One region of the Nonomuraea sp. B19D2 genome, then DNA from elsewhere that is predicted to be linked to it. Evidence: riboswitches for the same ligand, from Rfam matches in the RefSeq annotation. Region 1 holds a riboswitch; the other holds the start of a gene.
What was found. A riboswitch is a leader RNA that binds a small molecule or an ion and turns the genes downstream of it on or off. The one in region 1 is predicted to bind glycine.
Positions count from the first base shown of each region.

Region 2: another riboswitch for glycine. It lies ahead of gcvT (glycine cleavage system aminomethyltransferase GcvT); the one in region 1 lies ahead of gcvP (aminomethyl-transferring glycine dehydrogenase).

Region 1 covers NZ_JBEFAK010000031.1:48,415-55,382, forward strand. Annotated here, with positions in the region: gene ABN273_RS40330 (tetratricopeptide repeat protein) at 1-723, opposite strand, end outside; gene gcvP (aminomethyl-transferring glycine dehydrogenase) at 862-3,702, opposite strand; glycine riboswitch at 3,758-3,870, opposite strand; glycine riboswitch at 3,871-3,970, opposite strand; gene ABN273_RS40340 (MerR family transcriptional regulator) at 4,094-4,714, opposite strand; gene ABN273_RS40345 (bifunctional nuclease family protein) at 4,862-5,332, opposite strand; gene ftsR (transcriptional regulator FtsR) at 5,466-6,119, opposite strand; gene ABN273_RS40355 (double zinc ribbon and FHA domain-containing protein) at 6,187-6,699, opposite strand.
Region 2 covers NZ_JBEFAK010000010.1:32,379-39,346, forward strand. Annotated here, with positions in the region: gene ABN273_RS19900 (glutamine synthetase family protein) at 1-930, shown strand, start outside; gene ABN273_RS19905 (aldehyde dehydrogenase family protein) at 940-2,283, shown strand; gene ABN273_RS19910 (3-oxoacyl-ACP reductase) at 2,289-3,053, shown strand; gene ABN273_RS19915 (gamma-glutamyl-gamma-aminobutyrate hydrolase family protein) at 3,069-3,761, shown strand; glycine riboswitch at 3,874-3,971, shown strand; glycine riboswitch at 3,972-4,069, shown strand; gene gcvT (glycine cleavage system aminomethyltransferase GcvT) at 4,104-5,189, shown strand; gene gcvH (glycine cleavage system protein GcvH) at 5,186-5,575, shown strand; gene ABN273_RS19930 (L-serine ammonia-lyase) at 5,633-6,968, shown strand, end outside.

The DNA of each region.
Region 1 (6,968 bases):
CACCCGCCCCGCGTCGTCGCCGCGCCCCCGCAGCGGCAGGGTCCGGGCCAGGAGCTCGATGGCCAGGGCGCTGGTCTGCGGATCCGCGCCGTGCTCGACGCTCTCCGCGAACTCCGCGCACGCCAGGTCCAGATGCGCGATGCCGAGCTGGACCCGCAGCCTCGGCACCTCCTCGGCCGGCGCGACCTCGAGGGCGTCCATGAGCAGGTCGGCCGCCGCCCCGGGCTCCCCCTGCTCCAGCAGCAGGTCGGCCAGCTGCTGGGCGGCGTGCGCGCCGACGTGCGGGTCGCCGGCCTCCATGGCGGCGTGCAGCTCCTTCTCGGCCTCGGCCGGGTCGTCCGAGCTCACGGCCAGCCGGGCCAGCGCGAGGTGGGCCAGCGGCACATACGCGGGCGTACCGACCCCCAGGACGGCCTGCCAGGCGGCCCTGGCCTGGTCGTCCCGGCCCTCCCGTTCGAACCCCTGAGCCAGGTGGCAGGCGGCCTGCGCGGCGTATTCGGGGTGTCCGGTGGCCAGCGCGGTCCTGGCGGCGGCCCTGGCGGCCGCCACGTCGCCGCGCTCCTCCAGCACCACGGCGAGCCCGACGGCCGCCTGCGCCCTGTCGGGCTCGTCGGGATCGGCGACCAGCTCGGCGAGTATGGCGGCGGCGCCGTCGAGATCGCCGCTCTCGGCCAGGCGGCGGGCGGTGTCGAGGGGCGGGGTCTCCAGCTCTGAGGACGTCAAGAGAGCTCCTTCTGGCGACGGTCGCACCGAGCCTAACGACTTCTGACGATCATGTCTGCTCAGTTGACGCGGAAGGACTGCCCGGCGGGCCTCCTGGTCCTCGTACGCGAAGCGACGAGGACCCCCGCCGCCTGGCTCCTAGTCCTCGTACGCCTCCAGCGGCGGGCACGAGCACACCAGGTTCCGGTCCCCGTACGCCTGGTCGATCCGCCGCACCGGCACCCAGTACTTCCCGTCCCGCAGCGACGGCACCGGATAGGCGGCCTCGGTCCGCGAGTAGGGGTGCGGCCACTCGTCCGCGGTGACCGACTCGGCCGTGTGCGGCGCGTTGCGCAGCGGGTTGTCCGTCCTGTCGTACTCCCCGGACGCCACCTTGGAGATCTCACCCCGGATGGCGATCATGGCGTCCACGAACCGGTCCAGCTCGCCGAGGTCCTCGCTCTCGGTCGGCTCGATCATCAGCGTCCCGGCGACAGGGAAGGACATGGTGGGCGCGTGGAAGCCGTAGTCGATGAGCCGCTTGGCCACGTCGTCCACGGTGACCCCGGTCTCCTTGGTGATCTGCCGCAGGTCGACGATGCACTCGTGGGCCACCAGCCCGCCGCGCCCCGTGTAGAGCACGGGGTAGTGCGGGGCGAGCCGCCTGGCCAGGTAGTTCGCCGACAGGATGGCCTGCTCGGTGGCCGCCGTGAGCCCCTCAGAGCCCATCATCCTGATGTACGCCCAGGAGATCGGCAGGATCCCCGCCGACCCGTACGGCGCCGCCGAGACGGGGCCCACCGGCGAGCCGTCGCGCAGCGGGTGGCCGGGCAGGTAGGGCGCCAGGTGGCCGCGTACCGCGACGGGCCCGACGCCGGGACCGCCGCCCCCGTGCGGGATGCAGAACGTCTTGTGCAGGTTGAGGTGGGACACGTCCGCCCCGAACTCGCCCGGCTTGGCCAGCCCGACGAGCGCGTTCAGGTTGGCGCCGTCCACGTAGACCTGGCCGCCGGCGTCGTGCACCTTGGCGCAGACCTCAGTGATCGTCTCCTCGTACACGCCGTGCGTCGAGGGGTACGTCACCATGATCGCGGCCAGCTGGTCGCGGTGCTTCTCGATCTTGGCGTCGAGATCGGCCAGGTCGACGTTGCCGTCGGAGTCGCAGGCCACGACCACGACCCGCATGCCCGCCATGATCGCGCTGGCCGCGTTGGTGCCGTGGGCGGAGGACGGGATGAGGCAGACGTCGCGCCCGTCGTGGCCATTGGCTCGGTGGTAGGCGCGGATGGCCAGCAGCCCGGCGAACTCGCCCTGCGAGCCGGCGTTCGGCTGGATGGAGACGGCGTCGTAGCCGGTCACCTCGGCCAGCCAGCCCTCCAGCGTGCCGATCAGCTCCCGGTAGCCGTCAGCCTGGTCGTCGGGCGCGTACGGGTGGATCGCGGCGAACTCGGGCCAGGTGACCGGCTCCATCTCGGTGGTCGCGTTCAGCTTCATCGTGCAGGAGCCGAGCGGGATCATCGAGCGGTCGAGCGCGATGTCCTTGTCCTGCAGCTTGCGCAGGTAGCGCAGCATCGCGGTCTCGGAGCGGTGGCTGTGGAAGACCGGGTGGGTCAGGTACGCCGACTCGCGCACCAGCGAGGCGGGCAGCGCGTCGGCGTCCCCGTCCACATCGGCGCTGTCCGCATCGGTGCGCTCGATCCCGAACGCGGCCCACACCTTGGTCAGCTCGGCGGCCCCGGTCTTCTCGTCGCAGGCGATGGACACGTGGTCGTCGCCGGCCTGCCAGAGGTTGACGCCCTGCTCGGCGGCGGCGGCGACCACGGCGGCGGCCCGGCCTGGCACGCGCACGAGCACGGTGTCGAAGAACTCGCGGTGCACGACCTCCAGCCCCGCCTCGCGCAGCCCGCCGGCCAGGGCCACGGCGTACCGGTGCACCCGCCGGGCGATCCCGCGCAGCCCCTCGGGGCCGTGGTAGACGGCGTACATGCCGGCGATGACGGCGAGCAGGACCTGCGCGGTGCAGATGTTGCTGGTGGCCTTCTCGCGGCGGATGTGCTGCTCACGGGTCTGCAGGGCGAGCCGGTACGCGGGGTCGCCGTCGGCGTCCACCGACACGCCCACCAGGCGGCCGGGAAGCTGGCGCTGCAGGCCCTCGCGTACGGACATGTACGCGGCGTGCGGCCCGCCGAACCCGAACGGCACCCCGAACCGCTGCGACGACCCGATCGCGATGTCGGCGCCCAGCTCGCCGGGCGCGGCCACGATCGTCAGGGCCAGCAGGTCGGCGGCGGCCACGACGAGCGCGCCCGCCTCGTGCGCGGCGGCGGCCACTGCGCGGAAGTCACGCAGCCGGCCCGACGCGCCCGGGTACTGCACCAGCACGCCGAAGCACTCGGGCAGCTCGCCGTCGAGGGTGTGCTCCACCAGCTCGATGCCGAGGGGCTCGGCCCTGGTGGCGAGCACGGACTTGGTCTGCGGCAGCGCGTCGGCGTCCACCACGAAGACGTTGCTCTTGGACTTGCCGGCGCGGCGGGCCAGCGTCATCGCCTCGGCGGCGGCCGTGCCCTCGTCGAGGAGGGAGGCGCCCGCGACGGGCAGGCCCGTCAGGTCGGAGACGACGGTCTGGAAGTTCAGCAGCGCCTCGAGGCGGCCCTGCGAGATCTCCGGCTGGTACGGGGTGTAGGCGGTGTACCAGCCCGGGTTCTCCAGCAGGCTGCGGCGGATGACGGCGGGCGTGACCGTGTCATAGTAGCCCAGGCCGATCATCGAGGTGAGCACGCGGTTGCGCCCGGCCAGGGCGCGCAGCTCGGCGATGGCCTCGGCCTCGCCGATGGCGGCGGGCAGCTTGAGCCGGTCCTTGGCCCTGATGGCCTCGGGAACGGCCACGGCCACCAGGTCCGCCACGGACTCGAAGCCCACGGCCTCGAGCATGCGCTGCTGCTCGGACTCCGACGGGCCGATGTGTCTGGACGAGAACGGCGGAGCTGACAGGTCGGTCATGGAAAGTGCCTCCCGAGGCTTTGGAGACCGGCGCCAGGGCGCGGGCGAGTGCCGGATCTCCCCCTCTGTCAGCGCGGCGGGACCGCGACCTGAGAGCTTCACCCCGCGAACGGGGCTTGCACCGTCGGTGAGACGCGCCTGGCGGGTGCGCCTGCTTTCCAGAGTTGCCTCGCCCGAGCGGTACGGGGTGCCTGAGAGATTCCGGGGAGGGTTGCTCCTTCGGCGCCCCGGAGCCCTCAGGCTCCAGAGACTCTCCCGCACGGGGTCGTCAGCCTTGCTGTCCTAGATTACAACCCTATCCGTTACGGACGAATTTCCACGACAGGGCACGTTTAGTCGGCCCGCGCGTAGGGGCCCCGTTCGGGGCCCACGCAGGCGGCGGGGTTCGCGCTCAGCCTATGCGTCGCGCGCGGCGGCGCCGGGCGAGTTCGTCAGCGGGGTGGTCGGCCGGGACGGTGTCCTCGACCGCCGCTCTTTCCCCCGGCAGCTCCGCGAGGGATCCCTCGACCTCCCGCCAGACCCGGCCGAGCGCGATGCCGAACACGCCCTGACCGCCCTGGAGCAGGTCGATCACCTCGTCGGCCGAGGTGCACTCGTAGACGCTGACGCCGTCGCTCATGAGCGTGATCTGCGCGAGGTCGGCCACCCCGCGGTCACGCAGATGCTGCACGGCCGTGCGGATCTGCTGCAGCGACACCCCGGTGTCGAGGAGCCGCTTGACGACCTTGAGCACCAGGATGTCGCGGAAGCTGTAGAGCCGCTGGGAGCCCGAGCCCTGCGCGGCTCTTATCGTGGGCTCCACGAGGCCCGTGCGCGCCCAGTAGTCGAGCTGCCTGTAGGTGATGCCGGCCGCCGCGCAGGCCGTCGGCCCGCGGTATCCAATGTCGGCCGGCAGCGTCGCCGGCTGCTCGTCGAAGAGCAGGCCCTGCTCCCCGGCACGCTGCCGCGCGCTCTCGCGCCGTACCGGATCTTCCTGGCCGGCCGTCTTTCCCTCGCCGCTGCTGACCGCCACGCGGACCTCCGGCTTTCTCTCATCCCGTGGCCTGATCTGGGGGTTCGTAAAGGGCGGCCACGGGTTTCACTTGCACCGTAGGACCGCGACCATGCTCAGTCAACGATCCGGCTCGGCGCGTCGTGAAGCGTAAATGCACCGAAATACCTACCCCGCCCTGCCGAAGTCTTCGGGAGTGATCGTGTCAAGGAACTCCCTGAACTTCTCCACCTCGTCCTCCTGGTCGTCCGGGATGATCACCCCGGCCTCCTGGACGACCTCCTCGCTGGCGAAGATGCGCGCTCCCGTGCGCAGGGCGAGCGCGATCGAGTCGGACGGGCGCGCGCTCACCTCCACGCCGTTGGAGAACACCAGGTCGGCGAAGAAGATGCCGTCGCGCAGGGCAACGATGTTGACCGCTCGCAGGCCTACGCCCAGAGCACTCAGCACGTCTCGGAAGAGGTCGTGGGTGAGCGGCCGCGGCGGGGGCTCCTCCGCTTGGGCCAGGGCGATGGCGGTCGCCTCGGTCATGCCAATCCATATAGGAAGGAACCGCTCCCCGTGTGCCTCCTTGAGCAAGACGATCGGCTGATTTGTGGGCATTTCTACTCGAACGCCCACGACCTCCATCTGCAACACGGGCTGCTCCGTATTCCTGACCGGTCACCCGGCACAGTTATCTGGCTCGTCGCTTCTGCTGACTGGCTACTGCAATTCAACGTAACACCCGGCGGGCATGGACCGCGCCTCCGCCTCCCAGCTCGACAGGGTCTCAGCGCCCCAGGACGGACCGGATCCCCGACCGCACAAGGGATGCGTGCAAATCGAGCAACAGTGCGGAAAGCTCCCTCGCGACCTCATCGGCCTCCCCGATGGCGCCGGGAGCCCGCCGTTTGAGTATGGGTGCGACGGTCTGCTCGACCAGGCCGCACTCGCGCTCGGCCGCCGCCTTGACCGCGCGCAGGTGGCGGGCGCGCAGACCGAAGCGGGCCAGGGCGCCGACGCTCCGGGCCACGTTGAGCGCCTCCTCGTCGTAGCGCCTGGCCACCGGGGCGAGCAGCCCGTAGTCCTCCAGCTCGGTGAGCGTCTCCTCGTCGATCCCCGCCGCCTCGAGCAGCTCGGCCCGGCTGAGCCGGACCTCCTGCTTGTCCTGCACGGCGCGCGGGCGGCCGAAGCTCTCCGCCATCCTGTCCTTGATCACCCGCAGCGGCAGATAGTGGTCGCGCTGCTCGGTCAGGATGAAGCGCAGCTGCTCCACGTGCAGGTGGGTGAACTTGCGGTAGCCGGACGGGCTGCGCTCGGGCTCGATCAGCCCTTCACCCTCCAAGAACCGGATCTTGGAGATCGTCACATCGGGGAACTCGCCGCGCAGCAGCGCGAGCACCTCCCCGATGCTCATGTGCGAGCGGGCCGCCTGTGCGCTCATGCGGCCTCCCTCGGCGGCCCCATGCGCTCGCATGAGGCTGTGCTTGTCGGTCGCCCGCTTCGTTCGCTCATGCGCCGGTGCTGGTCCGCATCAGGAAGACGAGGCGGAACTTGCCGATCTGCACCTCGTCTCCGGAGTGCAGGGGGACCTCCTCGATGCGCTCCCTGTTGACGTAGGTGCCGTTGAGGCTGCCCACGTCGCGCACGGAGAACTGGCCGCCGCGGTGCCGGTAGAACTCGACGTGGCGGCGGGAGACCGTGATGTCGTCGAGGAAGATGTCGCTCTCCGGATGGCGCCCGGTCGTGGTGAGATCCTTGTCCAGCCGGAAGCGGCTCCCCTGGTTGGGGCCCCTGGTCACCGTCAGCAACGCCGTGCCGGGCGGCAACTGCTCGACGAGCGCCCGCTCGGCCAGGAGCATGTCGCCTGTCTCAGCCTCGTACGCCTCGATTCCCGCGATGGAGATCGTAGATGTGGTGTCCCCGGAGACCTCGTGTCTGGTCAGCGGTGACCCACAACGGGAACAGAAACGGGCATCCTCGGGGTTGGCGTGCCCGCACTGCGTGCAGTAGACGCTCGGCATCGATCGGCTCGGCCTCCTACCGCGAAGACGCGGCGACGGTGCTCATGGGCGCGCCTCGCTTCGCTTTTTCAAGTTTGCGAATGCCGCAACATACGCTGATCAGCGGCAAAGGTCAAGGCGGGGCACTGGACTGTGGTTTGGACGCAGACAAAGTTACCGTCGCCCCCGCCCCGTGGTCCATGCCGCCGCGCGTTTCTACATTACGATCTTGCGGCACTGTCCGCGCACCCTGTAAGTGGCGTTCCGGGTTCCCTGTAACGCAACTGTCA
Region 2 (6,968 bases), on a different contig from region 1:
GAGCTGGAGTTCTGCGTTTACGAGGACAGCTACGAGGACGCGTGGAAACGCGGCTACCGGGACATGTCGCCGGCCAATCTCTACAACGTGGACTACTCTCTGCTCGGCACCGCCCGCATCGAGCCGCTGCTCAGGCGGATCAGGCGGAGCATGGAAGGCGCCGGCCTGTACGTCGAGTCCGCCAAGGGCGAATGCAACCTGGGCCAGCACGAGATCGCCTTCCGCTACGACGAGGCGCTCAGGACCTGCGACCACCACGTCATCTACAAGAACGGCGCCAAGGAGATCGCCGCCCAGGAGGGCAAGTCGATCACCTTCATGGCCAAGCCCAACCAGCGCGAGGGCAATTCCTGCCACATCCACATCTCGCTGCGCAGCAGCGAAGGGGATCCGGTGATGGCGGGCGATGGGCCGCACGGGCTCTCCCCGCTCGGCGCCCGCTTCATCGCCGGGCAGCTCGCCTGCCTGCGCGAGCTCACCCTCCTGTACGCCCCCAACATCAACTCCTACAAGCGCTACGTTCCCGGCAGCTTCGCGCCCACGGCCGTCAAGTGGGGCGTGGACAACCGCACCTGCTCGCTCCGGCTCGTCGGCCACGGACTGTCGCTGCGCGTGGAGAACCGGGTGCCGGGGGGCGATGTCAACCCGTACCTCGCGGTGTCCGCGCTGATCGCGGCCGGGCTGCACGGCATCGACAACGAGCTGCCGCTGGAGAGCGCGTACGAGGGCAACGCCTACGACGCCGGCGCCGAGACCGTCCCCCACACGCTGCGTGACGCGCTGGCGCTGTTCGAGGGGTCGAAGCTGGCGCGCGAGACGTTCGGCGAGGACGTGGTCGAGCACTACGCGAACAACGCGCGGGTGGAGCTGGCCGCGTTCGACGCGGCGGTGACGGATTGGGAGCTGTTCCGTGGTTTCGAGCGGATGTGAATGGGGCGCATGAAGATCGTTAATCCGGCGACGGAGGATGTCGTCGCCGACGTCGAGCTGGCCGACGCCGCCGAGGTCGACCGGGCTGTGGAGCGTGCCAGGAAGGCGTACGGGAGCTGGCGCGAGGTGTCGCCCGGCGACCGGGCGCGGCTGCTGCGCAGGTTCGCGGACCTGGTCGACGAGCACGGCGAGGAGCTGGCGCGGCTGGAGCTGGCCAACGCCGGGCACCCGATCGGCAACGCCCGCTGGGCGGCCGGCAACGTGCGTGACGTGCTGCACTTCTACGCCGGCGCCCCGGAGCGCGACCACGGCAGGCAGATCCCCGTGGCCGGCGGCGTGGACATCACGTTCCAGGAGCCGCTGGGCGTCGTCGGGGTCATCGTGCCGTGGAACTTCCCTATGATGATCATGGCGTGGGGCATGGCCCCAGCGCTCGCGGCCGGCAACACGATGATCGTCAAGCCGGCCGAGTGGACCCCGCTGACCGCGCTGAGGCTGGCAGAGCTGGCCCTCGCCGCGGGCCTCCCCGAGGGGGTGCTCCAGGTTCTGCCTGGGGCAGGGGAGGTCGCGGGGGCCCGCCTGGTGGAGCATCCCGGCGTGGCGAAGATCGTGTTCACCGGCTCCACCGAGGTGGGCAAGGAGATAGCCGCCAAGGCGGCGCGGCACGTCAAGCGGGTCACGCTGGAGCTGGGCGGCAAATCCGCAAATATCGTCTTCGCAGACGCCGATCTCGAGAAGGCGGCGAAAACCGCGCCCTATGCCGTTTTCGACAACTCCGGCCAGGACTGCTGTGCCCGGTCCCGGCTGCTCGTCCAGGCCGAGGTGTACGACGAGTTCATGGAGCGCCTCGCGACGGCCGTACAGGGCGTCAAGGTCGGCGACCCGCTCGACGAGAGCACCGAGATGGGCCCGCTGATCAGCGCCGAGCACCTCGACCGCGTGCGCGGCTTCGTCCAGGGCACCCCCTACCTGCAGGGATCCTGCCCCGACGGCAAGGGCTACTGGTTCCCGCCGACCGTGCTGACGCCCGACGTGACGGACCGGGCGTTCACCGAGGAGATCTTCGGGCCGGTCGTGTCCGTGGTGCGCTTCCAGGACGAGGCCGAGGCCGTACGGATCGCGAACGACACCCCCTACGGCCTGAGCGGCTCCATCTGGACCCGCGACGTCGGGCGGGCGCTGCGCGTGGCCCGGGCGGTGGAGGCGGGCAACCTGTCGGTCAACTCGCATTCGTCGGTCCGCTACTGGACCCCGTTCGGCGGCTTCAAGCAGTCCGGACTCGGCAGGGAACTCGGCCCCGACGCCCTGGCGGCGTTCACCGAGACCAAGAACGTCTTCATTTCCTGGGAGTGAATCAAGTGCAGCGTTTGCAGGATCGGGTCGCCGTCATCACGGGCGCGGGCAGCGGCATCGGGCTGGCCACCGCGCGCAGGTTCGCCGCGGAGGGCGCCAGGGTCGTCTGCGTGGACGTCGACGAGGAGGCGGGCGTCAAGGCGGCGAACGAGGTCGGCGGCCTCTTCGTCAAGGCCGACGTGACCAGCGAGGACGACGTCGTCCGGATGTTCAGTACGGCCCACGACACCTACGGCAGCGTGGACATCGCCTTCAACAACGCGGGCATCTCGCCCCCCGATGACGACTCCATCCTGGAGACCGGCATCGACGCCTGGCGCCGGGTCCAGGAGGTCAACCTGACCAGCGTCTACCTCTGCTGCAAGCACGTCATCCCGTACATGCGGCGCCAGGGCAAGGGTTCGATCATCAACACCGCGTCCTTCGTGGCCGTCATGGGCTCGGCGACCTCGCAGATCTCGTACACGGCGTCCAAGGGCGGGGTGCTCGCGATGACGCGCGAGCTGGGCGTGCAGTTCGCCAGGGAGGGCATCAGGGTGAACGCGCTGTGCCCAGGACCGGTGAACACGCCGCTGCTGCAGGAGCTGTTCGCCAAGGACCCGGAGCGGGCACAGCGGCGGCTGGTGCACGTTCCCCTGGGGCGCTTCGCCGAGGCGTCGGAGATCGCGGCGGCGGTGGCGTTCCTGGCCAGTGACGACGCGTCGTTCATCACGGGTAGTGAGTTCCTGGTGGACGGCGGCATCTCCGGCGCCTACGTCACGCCGCTCTAGCTCTGGGGGATCATCGTGCAGCGTCCCGTCATCGGCATCACGTCGTACGTCGAGCCGGCGAACTTCACGGTCTGGGCGGACATGACCGTGGCGCTCCTGCCGTACATGTACGTGGAGCAGGTCGTACGCGCCGGCGGGCAGCCGGTCGTGCTGCCGCCCGCCGGCGAGCCCGCGCGGGTCCTGGAGCGCCTGGACGGACTCATCCTGGCCGGTGGCGGGGACATCGACCCGGCGAGGTACGGTGAGTCGCCCGGGGAGCACACCGGCTATATCCGGAAATTTCGTGATGAGTCGGAGTTTGCCGTGATCAGTGCGGCCCTCGACGCGGGCCTGCCGTACCTGGGCATCTGCCGCGGGCTCCAGGTGCTCAACGTCGCCCTCGGGGGCAGCCTCCACCAGCACCTCCCCGACGTGGTCGGGCACGCGGGCCACTCCCCCGCCCCCGGCCGCTTCGGTCCCATGCCCGTCACCGCCATGCCCGGCACCCGCGTGGCCAAGGCGCTGGGCGCCGACCCCGTGACGGTCCCCCACTACCACCACCAGGCCATCGACCGCCTCGCGCCCGGGCTCACGGTCGGCGCCACCGCCGGCGACGGCACGATCGAGGCGGTCGAGCTGGACTCGGCGCCCTTCGCCGTGGCCGTGCAGTGGCACCCGGAGGCCGCCGAGGACTGCGCGCTCTTCGAGGCCCTCATCGCCGCCTGCTGACCGCAGGACCCATGGCGACCGGGCGGAAAGCCGCCATTCACTTGAGGAGTCCATCAGCGGCCTGAACGCGACAACACCCCCATCACAGCACTAGGCTGACGGACATCACCGGCAAAACCGCGCGGGAGAGCACCCTGACAGCCGGTCAGGGTCCCTGAAGGAGCAAGCCCTCCCCGCAAACCTCTCAAGGCAAAGGACCGCGCGGCTGAGGTGACCTCTGGAAAGCAGGCCTTTGGGGGCCTCGCCGAAGGTGAAAGTCCGGCAAAACTCGGGCGAAGCTCTCAGGCATCGATGACAGAGGGGGAGGATGCTGGCATCCAATCCTGTCCAGAGGTGCGACAAATGTCCCGACCAACACCGCTACGAGACGTTCACCAGAGCCTCGGCGCCACGCTCACCGACTTCGCGGGGTGGCTCATGCCGCTCCGGTACGGGAGCGAGTCCGCGGAGCACAACGCCGTTCGGCAGGCGGCCGGGCTGTTCGACCTCTCGCACATGGGCGAGATCTTCCTGACCGGGCCGCAGGCGGGCGAGGCCCTCGACTACGCGCTGGTCGGCCACCTGTCGGCACTGACGCCCGGGCGGGCCAGGTACACCATGATCGTCAACGAGCGCGGCGGAGTGCTCGACGACCTCATCGTCTACCGGCTGGGGGACGGAGAGTTCATGGTCGTAGCAAACGCCTCGAACTACGAAAAAGTCGGTAATGAGCTGATAGAGCGTACGAAGGCGTACGACGTGGTGGTCGAGGATCGCTCGGACCAGTACGCGCTGATCGCCGTACAGGGGCCTCGGTCCCAGGAGATCCTCGCCACGCTCACCGACGCCGACCTCGACGGGCTCAAGTACTACGCGGGCCTGCCCGGGCTGGTGGACGGGCGGCAGGCGCTCATCGCCCGCACCGGCTACACCGGCGAGGACGGGTTCGAGCTGTTCGTCGCCAACCAGGACGCGGTGCCGCTCTGGCACGCGCTCATGGCGGCGGGCGAGCCGTACGGGCTCAAGCCCGCCGGCCTGTCCAGCCGCGACACGCTCCGGCTCGAGGCCGGCATGCCGTTGTACGGCAACGAACTCAGCGCCGAACTGACCCCGTTCGACGCGGGGCTGGGCAGAGTGGTGAAATTCGACAAGCCGGGCGACTTCGTCGGCAGGTCGGCGCTCGAGGCGGTCAAGGACGACACGCCGCGACGCCGTCTCGTCGGCCTGGTCGCGCGGGGACGCCGGGTGCCGCGCCACGGCTACCCGGTCACCAGGGACGGCGCCGTCGTCGGCGAGGTCACCAGCGGTGCGCCCTCCCAGACCCTGGGCAGGCCCATCGCGATGGCCTACGTGGACACCGGCGTCGAATCAGGCCTGGCCGTGGACATCCGGGGCAGCCAAGAACCTATGGACCTGGTAGAGCTGCCCTTCTACAGGAGGAACAAGTGAGCAACATCCCTGACGACCTGAGCTACACCAAGGAGCACGAGTGGGTGGCGGGCCTCGACGACGGCATCACTGTGACCGTCGGCATCACGGCCTTCGCCGCCGAATCCCTTGGTGACGTCGTCTACGTGCAGCTCCCCGAGGTCGGCTCGAACGTCGAGGCGGGCGACTCCGTGGGCGAGGTGGAGTCCACCAAGTCGGTGAACGAGATCTACACCCCCGTCGGCGGTGAGATCGTCGAGGTGAACCAGGTCGTCGTGGACGACCCGAGCCTGGTCAACAGCGACCCGTACGGCGAGGGCTGGATGTTCCGGGTGCGCGTCGAAGGCGAGCCAGAAGAAGTGCTCTCCGCCGAGGAGTACACGGCGCTCACCTCGGGCGAATCCTGATCCGTTTTCCCGGGGCCCCTCGCTGGGGCCCCGGCCCTGCATGAGAGGCGCCCATCAATGGCGATCAGCGTCTTCGACCTCTTCAAGATCGGCATCGGCCCGTCGAGCTCCCACACGGGAGGCCCGATGGCGGCCGCGCACAAGTTCGCCCGCGGCCTGCACGACGACGGCCTGCTCTCGCAGGTCGCGCGGGTCGAGGCCATCCTGTACGGCTCGCTCGGCCTGACCGGCAAGGGCCACGGCAGCGACAAGGCGGTCCTGCTCGGCCTCTCCGGCGAGAAGCCCGAGCTGGTGGACGTCGACTCCATCGACGCCCGGCTGGCCCGGATGCGCGAGTCCGGCACGGTCCAGCTGTACGGGACGCACGAGATCCCCTTCGTGGTCGGCCAGGACCTGATCTTCGAACGCAAGCTCTCCCTCCCTGAGCACCCGAACGGCATGCGCTTCACCGCGTACACGGCCGACGGCGAGCAACTGCGGGAGAAGGTCTACTTCTCGGTCGGCGGCGGCTTCGTCGTGGACGAGAAGGCCACCGGCGCCGACCGCATCAAGCCGGACGACACCGTCCTGCCCTACCCCTTCACCACCGGGGAGGAGCTGCTCAAGCACTGCTCCAACACCGGCCTGTCCATCTCGGCCCTCATGCTCGAGAACGAGAAGGCGTTCGGCCGCACCGAGGAGGAGATCCGCTCGGGCCTGCTGCGGCTGTGGCAGGTCATGTCGGAGTGCGTGCGCCGCGGCATCGCCAAGGAGGGCGTCCTGCCCGGCGGCCTCAAGGTCAAGCGCCGCGCCAACCAGCTCCACCGCCGCCTGCAGTCGGAGCCGGCCGAGAAGGACCCGCTGCAGGCCATGGACTGGGTGACGCTCTTCGCGCTGGCGGTCAACGAGGAGAACGCCGCCGGAGGCCGCATCGTCACCGCCCCCACCAACGGCGCCGCCGGCATCATCCCGGCCGTCCTGACCTACTACACCCGCTTCGTGCCGCACGCCGACGAGGAGGGCGTGGTGCGCTTCCTGCTGACGGCGGGCGCGATCGGCGTGCTGTTCAAGGAGAACGCCTCGATCTCGGGCGCCGAGGTGGGCTGCCAGGGAGAGGTCGGCTCGGCCTGCTCGATGGCCTCGGCCGCTCTCACGGAGGTCCTGGGGGGCACGCCCGAGCAGGTGGAGAACGCGGCCGAGATCGGCATCGAGCACAACCTGGGCCTGACCTGCGACCCGATCGGCGGCCTGGTCCAGATCCCATGCATCGAGCGGAACGCGGTGGCCTCCAACAAGGCCATCACCGCGGCCAGGATCGCGCTGCGCGGCGACGGCCGCCACTTCGTGGCCCTGGACAAGGCCATCAAGACGATGCGCGACACGGGCCGGGACATGCTGGACAAGTACAAGGAGA